One region of the Paenibacillus sp. FSL W8-0439 genome, then DNA from elsewhere that is predicted to be linked to it. Evidence: predicted binding sites of a transcription regulator. Region 1 holds the regulator's gene; the other holds the start of a gene.

Evidence for each region. The regulator Rex, encoded in region 1, represses fermentation and respiration genes when NADH is low (regulators of the CRP and FNR family bind a similar motif). The targets are predictions, from matches to a motif close to TTGTGAAATATTTCACAA.
Region 2: the regulator Rex is predicted to act here: its motif matches at 3,797-3,814, upstream of lpdD (prenylated flavin chaperone LpdD).

What each region holds. Positions count from the first base shown of each region.
Region 1 covers NZ_JBBPAK010000001.1:3,353,845-3,360,486, reverse strand. The annotation lists gene dinG (ATP-dependent DNA helicase DinG) at 1-1,463, shown strand, start outside; gene MKX36_RS14345 (redox-sensing transcriptional repressor Rex) at 1,491-2,144, shown strand; gene MKX36_RS14340 (amidohydrolase) at 2,131-3,432, shown strand; gene MKX36_RS14335 (cell wall elongation regulator TseB-like domain-containing protein) at 3,470-3,994, shown strand; gene MKX36_RS14330 (hypothetical protein) at 4,467-5,000, shown strand; gene MKX36_RS14325 (AAA family ATPase) at 4,993-6,495, shown strand; gene MKX36_RS14320 (3-hydroxyacyl-CoA dehydrogenase family protein) at 6,632-6,642, shown strand, end outside.
Region 2 covers NZ_JBBPAK010000001.1:4,213,439-4,220,080, forward strand. The annotation lists gene fabV (enoyl-ACP reductase FabV) at 123-1,310, shown strand; gene MKX36_RS18070 (DUF1540 domain-containing protein) at 1,608-1,760, shown strand; gene MKX36_RS18075 (hypothetical protein) at 1,834-2,136, opposite strand; gene MKX36_RS18080 (DUF4190 domain-containing protein) at 2,230-2,601, opposite strand; gene MKX36_RS18085 (hypothetical protein) at 2,823-3,410, shown strand; gene lpdD (prenylated flavin chaperone LpdD) at 3,419-3,769, opposite strand; gene MKX36_RS18095 (S8 family serine peptidase) at 3,955-6,642, opposite strand, start outside.

The DNA of each region.
Region 1 (6,642 bases):
TAGAGGAAGTAGCTGGTAAGCACCTGGGCATGCATATGAAATATTTCACACTCGTGCATACGCTGACTCGATTGTTCAAGGACAGCAAGAATGGGCAATTGCCTTCGTTACGTCAGCAGTTGGCAAAGTCGGGGCATGAGAAGTCGACGGAATGGGCCTCGGTCATTGATCAGTTGTACCCACTTGTGTTAGAGGTTAAGGAAACTTGGGACCTACTAAGCGATAAGCTGTTTGGCATGTTACCAGAGCGAACTGATGCCACACCAGGTGAAACGGGGCAATTTTCTTCGCGTCTCAAACCGTCAGCCAAGCCTGCAAAGTGGGATCAGGCGGCGGCATTGGAAAATCAGCTTTATGTAACATTGAGCGAAATTTTGCGCAAGGGCGACAAGCTGATGCTGGATGTCAAGGAAGAACATGACGATTATGCGGCGGATAGTCTCATTACAGATATCACGGGTCTGCTTAAGGATTTGGCGGGGATTAGGGAAAATTTGCGCTTCTTTATACGACTCGATGATGAAACAACCGTATATTGGCTTGAAGCGAGTGGACAATTCCGTAGTAAATCATTGCAATTTTATGCGGTGCCCGTCGATGTGAGCCGCCAGTTGAAAGAAATGTTTTTTGACAAAAAAAGAAGTATTATTCTGACATCTGCTACTTTATCGGTAGATAAATCGTTTCAGTACATGACCGATCAACTCGGCTTGCAGGAGGCAGCAGATCAAGGACGATTAATGACGTCACAGCTCCCATCACCCTTTAATTACAGGGATCAGGTGTTGCTGGTCATTCCGCGAGATTTTCCGAGTGTGAAGGGCAGTGTAGGAGATGCACATTTTGTAGAGATGCTCGTTAGCTCTCTAGGAGCGACTGCCCAGGCGACGCGGGGGAGAATGCTCGTTCTGTTTACTTCCTATCGGATGCTCCGGCAAGTGTATGAGCCGCTCAAAGAGGCGTTAGCGTCCAGCGATATTACCGTGTTAGGACAAGGTGTGGACAGTGGGAGTCGCAGCAAGCTAACCCGCCGTTTTCAGGAAGCGAAAGCTTCTGTATTGCTGGGAACCAGTAGCTTCTGGGAAGGCGTCGATATTCCAGGGAAAGCTTTGACTTGTCTGGCTATCGTTCGCTTGCCGTTTCAACCGCCCAACCACCCGTTACTGGAGGCCAAAAGCGAGTTGCTCCAGCAGCAGAAGAAGAATCCATTTATGAAGCTGTCTGTACCACAAGCAGTTATTCGCTTCAAACAGGGATTTGGGCGATTGGTACGTACAGCGAGCGACCACGGAGTCGTCATCGTTTACGATACGCGTGTGATCGAATCCTATTATGGAAAGCACTTTTTGTACTCGTTACCGGGACCAAAAATGGAGCATATGCCATCGGAGCAAATGGTGCCCCGCATCGCCGAATGGCTCCAATCCGCCCCGGAGACTGAGGCACAACGGACGGACACTTAAAGTCCGTTACAATTAGGGGGAGCAAGTATGAAATCAGATAAAATTTCAGAGGCTGTCGTACGGAGATTACCCGTATATTTACGTTATCTGAATGCACTGCACAAACGGGAGGTGGCTACGGTCTCTTCTCAAGAGCTGGGACAGAGGTTAGATTTGAATCCGGCCCAAATTCGTAAAGATCTTGCCTATTTTGGCGATTTTGGTCGGAAGGGCATCGGTTACGATGTTTCTTATCTAATTGAGAAAATACGCCATATCCTGAAAATCGACCAGCAAATTAATGTAGTATTGGTCGGAGCGGGTAATCTGGGTCAAGCCCTATCGAACTATAATGCTTATTTAAAAGACAATATGAAGATTGTGGCGGTTTTTGATGCGTTCCCGGATAAGGTTGGGACCAGAATCAATACTTTGGTCGTACAGCCGATGGATGAACTGGAAGCGACTGTGAAAGAAAAAAATATACGAATCGGGATTATTACTGTACCTGATTTTGAGGCACAGCACGTAGCTGATAGGCTGATTGAGAGTGGAATTGGAGCGATTTTAAACTTTGCACCTATCATTCTCAAGGCACCAGCTAACATTCGGATACATGCCACAGACTTTACAACTGATTTGCTTAGCCTCGCTTATTATCTGGAGGACGGAAAGGAAGAAGTACAATATGACAGTGAATAAATGGATGATTAAAAACGGTTCTTTTGCCGTGAATGGACCCGAGGCTGGGGTAATCCATGGTTTTATGATTGTGGAGGATAGCCGTATTACTTACATTGGCGAGACTTTGCCTGCGGGTGAGGAAGAGACAGAAGCAATCGACGGCAAGGGGTTATTGTTTTTACCTGGTCTGATCAATACTCATGGTCATGCGGCGATGTCTCTGCTGCGAGGGTATGGAGATGATTTGGCACTTCAAGTGTGGCTTCAGGAAAAAATGTGGCCTATGGAAGCCAAGTTTACATCTACGGATGTGTACTGGGGAACTTCTTTGTCAGTGCTGGAAATGCTGAAAGGTGGAACCACGACTTTCCTGGATATGTACGATCATATGGATGAGGTGGCTCGTGTAGCTGAAGAGTCGGGCATTCGTGCAAGCTTGATGCGTGGAGCCATTGGACTCTGTTCAGAAGAAGAACAGCGGATCAAGCTAGCTGAGGCCGTGACTTTTGCGCGTAACTGGCATGGAAAAGCAGACGGACGTATCACAACAATGATGTCTCCTCATGCCCCATACACATGCCCGCCTGCGTTTATTGAGAAATTTGTTCAAGCAGCACATGATCTCGATTTACCGTTGCATACGCACATGTCCGAGACGATCGCCGAAGTTGAACAAAACGTACGCGACTACGGCTTGCGTCCAGTTGCACACTTAGATAAGCTTGGCTTTTTCTCCCGTCCTTCACTTGTTGCCCACGGCGTTCACTTGAACGACGAAGAAATAGCTTTGTTAGCGGAACGAGGTGTGGCGGTATCGCATAATCCAGGCAGCAACTTGAAGCTGGCAAGTGGTGTAGCTAGAGTGCCTGAATTGCTGCGTGCAGGAGTTACTGTTTCACTCGGAACAGATGGTCCTGCCAGCAATAATAACCTGGATATGTTCGAGGAAATGCGTCTGGCAGCACTCATTCACAAGGGAGTATCTGGCGACCCAACGGCAGTTCCTGCAAATGAAGCACTACGTCTGGCAACAGAGTACGGTGCAAAGTCGATTGGTTTAAAAGAGGTAGGAGCGCTGGCAGCAGGCAATAAGGCTGACTTTATCGCGCTAGATCTGAATCAGGCCCATTTCTTGCCGCGTACAGATCTTATTTCTCATGCCGTATACTCTGCAAGTGCCAAAGACGTGGCTCATGTGTGGGTAGACGGCCGTCAGGTTGTGAAAAATGGCGAATGCCTGACGATGGACGAGGAACGTATCAAACATGAGGCACAAGCCGCCTTTGAAGGGCTGCTGTCGCGCTAATTTAGGTGTCACATCCCCTTAGAGAGGAAGCACAGGTTTGAAAAATAAGAAGAAATGGATAGCGGTCGCCATTTTGGCCGTAATACTGATCCTGGTCAGCATTTTCTGGTATTATTCGTATGTTACTCAAGACCAGGTGGCTGAGAAAAATGCCGCTATCATGAAGGCCAAGCAATCAGGTGGTCTGGTTAGCACGACTCAGACTTGGAAGTCTGTGTGGGATCAGATATATTGGGTAGTTCAAGGAAAAAACGCACAGAATGAAAATATAATGGTGTGGGTTCCTTTTCAAAAAATGGAGGGGCAACCTAACATACCTGCCGCAGATCCAAGTGGTGTTCATACCGAGCTGATGAAAAACGGAGTCGACGAGCAAAAAATGACAGCAATAATTCAGCAGCAACTTCCAAATGCAAAAATTGTAAGGCTCCAACCGAGTGTGTTCAATGGCGAATATGTATGGCAACTGTTTTACGATGATGAAAGCCATCACAACTATACCTTTTACCGTTTCTCAGATGGAGCATCGACGGGGATAAAGTATACTTTGCCTAATTACTAGCACCATGTTAAGAGTGTGGATTGGTGGCTTGGGAGTACCCAAAAGCGTTAGGAGCGCTGCGTAGTCCATTTGATCTTACGATCGCTTCGCTTCTGCAGATTCAAGTGTTCCACTCCGCTGGCTGACAGCTATGGGGCCACTCCAAATAACTTTTATACTCAGTCTATATAGCTTGGAATGATTGAAAGTATTAGAAAAAGACGCAAATACGATTTAATTCGTATTTGCGTCTTTTTACTTAATGCTCCGCAAAGCTGGACTAAAAGCCAGAAGCATCTTTTTGCCTTATCACAACTCCTCCACACATTGCCTTCGATATTAGATTTACGTTATGATATACTATATTTTATAAGTGATAGACAAAAATGATAGATAAATGAGTTGCTGATCATTATAAGATCATGCAATTTGGTTGTTTGTTGACATTCGTCCCGTTTCTTCTGGGTTTTACATTTTGAGAGGAGGATGTTGTTTGAAATTGCGTGCAGTTCCTATTGTTGTGGCGGCCGTTTTGGCAGCCTTGTTAATGTTTGGAGGATGGTTCATTTACCGTCAGGTTACAATGCAAAGTCCTCTGGAAAAACTGGTATCTCAATATCCAGGCGTGACAAGCGCTCAAATAGATATTAAACAGGATCAGGTGGTATTGAAACTAGATCTCAAACCGCAGGCGGATGTGGCCGGATTAGTCGATGTGGTTAAGCAAAAAGGGCAATCCATCATTGGCAGCCGCACCATTAAGCTGGATATCGCAGATCGTTCCAATTCAGCACTGAATCAATGGTGGTCTGAGGCTATGTTTCCTGTAGCCGAAGCGATGGAAAATAAAAAGTATACTCAAATTTCATCTACAGTTGAGCAGATGAAAAAGAAAAAGACAGGTATCAAGGCTGATACCGATATGGATTCGAACAATGTCTATATCCGACTCAGCGAAGGCAATGCGACGAAGTTTATCGTTTTGCCACGTCAATCTCAGCAAATGGGGGTATGGCCTAATGCCTAGATGGATCAAGGAAATATTAATCGGTATTGTGCCGGTGGCCATTATATTTCTCGTTTTTATTGGGGTGAACATTATCCCTCTTCTTGTTGCAGGCGTGATGCTCAGTGGCTTGTTAATGCTCATGCATGCTCGTGGCGGCTTGGCCGTAGGTGCCGGGCAAGAGCGCAAACGTAAAAAAAATGGTCCGGACAAGCTGACTTTTGAGGAAATTGGTGGACAAGAAAGCGCTAAACAGGAATTGCGTGAAGCCTTGGATTTTTTGAATCGTCATGATGAAATTTCCAAGTTTGGCATTCGTCCATTGAAAGGCGTTTTGCTTACAGGCCCTCCGGGAACAGGGAAAACGCTGATGGCGAAAGCAGCTGCACACTATACCAATTCAGTGTTTGTTGCAGCTTCAGGCAGTGAATTTGTTGAAATGTATGTAGGTGTTGGTGCAGGTCGTGTCCGTGAGTTGTTTAGGGAGGCTCGCACTCGTGCAGCCAAGGAAAAGAAAGAAAATGCAATCATTTTTATTGATGAGATTGATGTTATTGGCGGTAAGCGTGAGGGTGGACAGCAACGAGAATATGATCAGACTTTGAATCAGTTGCTGACAGAAATGGATGGCATTTATTCGGCAGATACGCCGCGGATATTGCTCATTGCGGCAACAAACCGTAAAGAAATGTTGGACAGCGCCTTAACGCGTCCAGGACGTTTTGACCGTCATATTCAAGTAGACTTGCCTGATAAGAAGGGTCGTCTTCATATCCTTAAAATTCATGCCAAAAACAAACCGATCCAGGAAGATGCTAATTTGGACAAAATTGCAGAGGAGTCTTACGGTTTTTCCGGTGCACAGTTGGAGAGCGTCATGAATGAAGCAGCCATCTATGCAATGAGACAGGATCGGCAAATGATTGCGCAAAGTCATCTGTCCATGGCGATTGACAAGGTGATGATGGGCGAAAAAACAGACCGAGAATCGACATTCGAAGAGAAAAAACGTGTAGCGATTCACGAGCTGGGACATGCTATTATGGCTGAAATCGTCCGTCCCGGTAGTGTAAGTCAAGTAGCGCTGAGCCCGCGTGGGAAAGCGCTCGGTTACGTGCGTCACAACCCACAGCAAGAGCATTATTTATATACCAAGCAGTACCTGGAGGAGCAAATTATGATCTCGCTTGCAGGTGCTACAGCAGAAGAAATGTACTACGGCGGTCGAAGTACTGGTTCAAGTAATGATTTTGAACAGGCACTGAACATCGTTCATACGATGATGACTTCCGGTTTGACTTCTCTTGGGATTATTAACATGGAAATGGTTACAAAAGAGGAACTCATGCGGGAAAATGGCGAGATTATGAATGACCTGCATAACCGCACTTTGGAGTTGTTGGAAAAGCATCGTCCTGTGTTCGACAATTCTCTTGACATCTTGATGAAGGAAGAAACGCTGTCCGGAGATCAATTTAGATGTCAATTTAGTGAAAATGCTTTATTACCAGCATAATTTTTTATGCTGGTTATTTTTTTTTACTTTTAGTCCGTGCTAAGATATTATTATCTATTGGGACATAAACATGTATTTTTCGACAAAGAAGGATACAATATATGAGAGTGACCAGGAAAGGGTGGAGTTAAGAACCATGCAATTTAA
Region 2 (6,642 bases), 860 kb from region 1:
TGTACAGGGATTCACTTTTGGGTAAAAAGGATACTTACTGAAATCCACGTTTGAAAAAAAATTGTTAAAAGTTAAAATAGTAAGGGTGAAGATTGCTACAAGAAGAGAGGAATTACAATAACATGATTATCAAACCAAGAACACGTGGCTTTATCTGCACCACTGCTCATCCGGTGGGCTGTGCCCAACATGTTCAGGAGCAAATTGACTATGTACAAGCCCGTCCTGCTATCCACGGACCTCGTAATGTGCTTGTGATCGGGGCATCTGCCGGATATGGGTTGGCTTCTCGAATTACGGCCGCTTTCGGTGCGCGTGCCAATACAATTGGTGTATATCGTCCTAGCAATGCTACGGCTACACGCACAGCATCAGCAGGCTGGTACAATTCTGCTGCATTTGAAAAAGCCGCTCAGGAAGCTGGGCTTAAATCTTTAAGCGTGACAGGAGACGCCTTCTCGGATGAAGTCAAAGCCAAAACGGTGGAAGCCATTCGTGAAGAACTGGGACAAGTCGATCTGGTGGTTTACAGTGTTGCTTCAGGTCGCCGTACCCATCCCCGCACAGGCGAAACGTCTAATTCCGTGCTCAAACCTATTGGTAAGCCCTATACGAATAAGACCGTTAACTTTCACACCGGTGAAGTCAGCAGCGTGACGCTCGAACCGGCTACAGAAGAAGAAGTACAGGGCACTGTAGAGGTTATGGGTGGTGAGGATTGGAAATTGTGGATTGACGCTTTGCGTGCAGGCGGTGTACTCGCTGATAACGCCACTACCTTCTCTTTTTCGTATATCGGTTCAGATATTACCCAAGCCATCTACAGAGAAGGCAGTATCGGAAGCGCAAAAGATCATCTGGAGGCGACAGCACGCCAACTGAACGACCAGCTGAAAACCACAGGTGGACGCGCCTTCGTCGCAGTCACCAAAGGACTCGTTACCCAATCCAGCTCGGCCATCCCTGTCGTTCCTCTGTATATTTCCGCTTTGTATAAGGTGATGAAGGAGAAAGGGCTGCATGAGGGGTGCATAAAACAGAGCTACCGCCTATTTGCCGAGCGTCTGTACGCCCCAGAAACTACTGTAGATGAAGAGGGTCGCATTCGCATTGATGATTGGGAATTGCGCGAAGATGTGCAGGCAGAAGTTGCGAACATATGGGAGGAACTGACGACCCAAAATATCTATGAATTATCCGATCTTGAAGGATATCGTCGCGAATTTTTCCAGCTGTTCGGCTTTGAATTCGAAGGTGTAGACTATGATGCTGATATTGATCCCATCGTAAATATTCCTAACGTGCGCTAAGCCTTTTAGTGCCGCCATTCGTTTAGAAAAACATAAAAAAGCTGTCTCCGGCAGAAGAACATTTCGTTCTGCATAGGGACAGCTTTTGTTTTTTAATTAAAAGGAACACTTGGGTCTGTTTTGATCTACAACATGGCGCAAACATTGCAATTTTAAAATTGTTTTGATATTGTACAAGTAGGCATAGCAAAATCCCTCTTCTTACCAAGAGGGTACACACAGCTGGACAAGTCCTACCTTGACTGACTGTGATTGTATTTGCTCAGCCCATCACATTCCTATAAGGAGGTGAACAATATGGCAAAAGACGTTCTGTGCGAAGTCAACTCATGCACGTACTGGGCTCAGGATAATAAATGTAGCGCAAGCTCCATTTATATTGTAAGCAACAAGCCTGCAAACACTCACACGTCCGAAGAAACAGACTGCAAAACCTTTGAAGCAAAGTAGACCTTAGTTTTCAAGCCAAACCATAGCTTTATCATGAAGGAGCCCCTGCCAGGGTTCCTTCTTTCTTATGATTCTAACAAGAATGATAATTATTATCAAGTTCTTTTTGAGCTATATTATAGAAAATACTACCCGCTCCTATACATTCACTTCCTTGAAGTTTTTCGACTTCGCTTAAGACAAAAAAAGAAGCGTCACCCTGAACGAGTCGCTTCTTGTGCTTGACCTTTTGTAATTGTTCCTGCTTGGTCGGCTTCATTCGCGTGTGCTGTGAAATCTCGCCATAATGATCATTCGTTTTGCGGCTCTGTGCCGCGCAATAGATCCCGGCGCGTTTCGCCTTGCTTAACGCTTTTTGTGTTTGAGTACGTGCCATACAGCTTCACTCTCCTTGATTGGACTCCCTCTATCATAGCATCCAATAGGCAAATCGTGAATGGTTAGTCTGACTCAAGCATTCTTTAATTCATTAAATGTCTGAAAAAATATCCGAGTCGCCACTGGAAGCCGCCACAACAAAAACAATAACCAAGAAAATGATAATCAATGCATAAATTAGTGTGCCGATAATACTACATACCAGTCCAGCAATAGCCATGCCTCTGCCTTGCTCACCATGACGATTAATTTCCTTCAGGGAAAGACTGGACAAAATAATACCTACAATTCCGATGATCAACCCAAGATAGGGAATGACAACAGATAAAATCCCGAGCACCATCGACGCAACAGCTTTACTATTTGTAGGTGGAACTACTGGGGGCTGGTTAAATGGGGCGTTATAATCGTTCGGCTCCTGAAAGGGATCGGAAGATCGAGGCTCCTTGTACAAGTCACTCATCTGTTTAATTCAACTCCAATAATTATAATAACAATATATAAGTTCTAGGGTACCACAATCTTACAAATCAGGACAGTACTTATTTCAATTTTTTAAATTAGAACGTTGAAAAGTAGCAGCATAGCATCTTAGCACTTTTTGAGATAACCGGGCATACAGTATTGTACCTATTACAGATAAATTGCGCTCCATGAGAGCATCCTGCCAAGGAGGACGGAGCTATGTTATATCGTGGAACATCCCGCAGAAAGGGCTCGCCTCACCAACGTTTACATGCAGAGACACTTCGGAAAATATCCGCCGCCATGCTGCCATTTTACAAAGCTATTGCAACCCGACGTGCTTTTGCCGTCCAATGGTCACGAGCTGTCGTTCAGGGTAATTTGGATCGGATGAAATCCCTTCTCTGCTCAGTAGCGCCATTTGCCGCCAAGCAAGGCTTAGGCACGAATGGGATCGGCTACTTTGTTTCCTTTTTAGCTCAGCCACCAATGCTTTATTATACGAACGGTACGACGATTCCACCCGGGATGGTGCAGTTTACATTTGAACCGAAGGTTCATCGCGCCATTGCCAAAGCCGTTTTTCCGCTGTATCGCGAATTGGCACGCAATGAATGCTTTGCTTCTGCCTTAGCCAAAGCGATCAACAGGCAAGACCAGCGTGCAGTTCAAGTAATGATCCGTAGTTTAATTCCATCCTCTGCGCTAAAATCTGTAGACATTGAGGATAATGGATTTGCATTGCTCTTTAAGTATCCCTTTAGTAAATATCCCTATCGCAATCTACTCTTTCAGGAGTTCACTTAAAAAGGTCCCTACAAGCGTACTTGCTTAAGTTCTTCAATGAGCTCTTTTCCCATTTGTATAGCCATGTCTGTCAACATTCGGATTTCGTCCTTGGTTGCATGATCCAAATGCGTCCCGCAGCAAATGGCGAAGTTACCCGCAAACTCTTTACGCAAGCGAACTGCAATTTCTTCAGTAATATAAAATTCCTTGTGGTTTTGCAATTGCACGGTTTGAATCGGCTCAAGCCTAGCCCCTGCTGTAATCGTCCCCAAGTGAGGCTGATCACCGCCTGATATGAGCACAACGATATCTTCTCCCATAAAATAGGCATCGAGTACAAGACGGATACGTCCGCTTTCTTTTTCCAAATGAATCATATGATCCTCTCCTGCTAAAAAATATTATTGTGAAACGATTCACTTTATAGAGTACTATTCATTGTATCGCTTCCTGAACTGTTGGACAAATTAAAAAAGGCCCACAGCAGCCTCTATTAACAGTGGCTTGCTGTGGGCCTGCATTGCATTCTAAAAAATCTTCTATCCCCTGCTCTTACTTGCTGTTAACGGATCGTGATGGTGTGCACTGCCTTACCGTTTGCGCCGTCATTATCCGTCACTGTTAGCTCCACGGTATACGTTCCGGCTGTGGTGAATTTATGCTTCACTTTCGAACCAACCGCCGTATCGCCATCGCCAAAATTCCAACTGTAGCTGACGATCTCACCATCTGCATCACGGGAGGCTTTGGCGTTAAATTGTACATTTTTGTTCTTCTTGGCTGAGTCATTCGCCTGGATAATAGCTACCGGCTTTTCATTCGATGTAGGTGGATTCGGACCAGGACCCTCTCCTCCACCATGGGTTACATACAATCTTCCCGGCGCCTCCGTTTCCACTTCATTCCCCGCTGCATCCCTTACCCGGATCACGATGACTCCGCCTTCCAGGTTCAGAGAAGATGAAGTGAGATAAATACCTTCATAGTGACCTGATGAAGTTTCATTTAATGGAATTTCATTACGGGCCAAAGTGGACAGGTTAAAGGGCAACTCCACATGGAAGGATGCCTCCAAACCAGATGCACTGTCAAAAGATACCCGTACCGGCTGCCCTGGAGTGATACGTACATCCTCAGCAGGACTAATATTTTCAAGTTTCGGCAGCGCTGTATCGACATACACCGAGCGTGTAACACTCGTTTCGTTTTCGGCAAGATCTTTGGCCGTTACCGTAATTTGGTTTTCACCTTCGTTGATAAGCAAACGTTTGTTAAAGCTGCCGTCGCTTCCGAATTCAGCAGGCTCGCCGTTAATCGTCAATTCACTAAGGAACTCGTCATACACCGTACCGGTTACACTGACCACACCTGCGTTCGTACGTGCTCCCTCACCAGGCGAAGTCAGGATCAGACCCGGTTTAGTCTGATCGAGCGTTACAACCACCGGCTCGGAACGATCCGTTACTTTGCCGTATACCGCTGCTTGAACACTTAGCGGATTAGCACCTGGCTGAAGATCGACCGCCAAACTGAATTGACGATCCTTCACTTTCGTTGTGCCAGCCAACTCTTTGCCGTTAAAGAGCTGAATATCAGCCCCTTCTGCCGGAGAAGTTCCTGTTACGGTAATCGTATCCTCCTGCGTATACGTTGCCTTCGTAGGAGTTGTAATCGTTGGAGCGTTGACCGGATATCTGACGATCGCCCGGATCATGTAGTTCCCTTCCTCTTCAGGGGATTGGCTCCATGTGCCGCTTACACCTTGCCAGCTACGAAGCGCATTGGGGCTGTTTTCATCTGTAGCAAGGCCCGGCGACTGTGTGCCTACCGCAGACTGTGTATATACAATATAGAAATCGCCTTGAACCGTCACCGGCTCTGGAAGCTGTACCGTCGTCCATTGTGTCTCATCCCGTACAGCTGTTCCGTCGAATGGACCAGCCAATAGACGTCCAGGTGCTCCTGCTGCACCGGAGGCGTCATAGACAGAATATTGGAATGCTGTTCCTCCCGGATTCGGGAAAGCAGAGTTCCAGAACAACAGTGATGCTCCTGTCACCTGTGCCACTTCCGACTCAGGTGTCATTCTCACTGCCCATGAATTGCCTGCCGCGTTAAAGGCTCTGGCATTTTCTCCTGTACCGTCATCATAGGCGATGCCTCCTTGAAAACCGATGAAAGGCTTCAACGTGACATTCGCTTCTACACTGCCGTTTGGAGGAGCCGTAACGGAAATACTGTCACTATAGTAATTTTCGGCTGCGATGGACAATGTGTATGTTCCTTCCAGCACGTCCAGCGTAAATTCTCCAGCCTCATTCGTCTCTACAGGAGCAATACGTGCATCCTCCAGCACCAATACTTTCGCTTTTTGGATCGGTTCACCAGATTGCTTGTCGGTGATGACCCCGTGAATCGTACCGTGTGGGACAGCCTGGAGACTAAAGTTTGCTCTGATGACTTTGTTATTTTCAATCGTAACTGCTTTCGTCTGAGGCACGTAACCGTAGGCTTCGGCCTTCAGCGTATAGTCACCCGCTACATGAGTGAAGCTGTATTTGCCCGTGGTTGGGTCTGTTTTCACCGAACGTCCGGTTTCCAGTACCGTAACCGTAGCACTAGCTGGAAGACTGTCGAGACCGACACGTCCACGATCCACTGATGCTTCTGCCGGCTTCACTTTTTCCTGAAATTCACTCTTTTCAGTGCTTGTAATTTTGTACAGTGGGAATTGTTCTTCTGCTTTTTCCAGCTTGATATTGGACTCAGGTACGATATCCTTGGTCACTGTCGAAGCTGGAACACCTAGCACACGGAAATCGTCAATATACCAGCCATTCTTGTTCACACTGTTATCCGATTTCAAGCGGAAGCGAACTTGAATCTCATTGCCGGTATAGTTGTCCAGATTATAATAAACAGGTGCCCATTTTTTACCACTTGTATTATGCGAGAACTTACCCAGCTCACTCCACGTGTCGCCATTGTTTTTGGACACTTCTACATATCCGTAATCATAGCCGCCTTCAATTTCAAACCAGTGGTTGAAGGTCAGTGTTGCGTTGCGTATACCATTCAAATTAATTTTTGGAGAAACCAGTGAAAAATCAGCACCGTTCTCATAGTTGCTATCGAGATCGGTGGCCCACACATTCGGTTTGGACACTGCGCTTTCCGGTCCTACTTCCTTAGGAATGCCGCGTTCCCACTCATCCTTGGTCCCGGAATGAGTCCAACCATTGTCTGAACT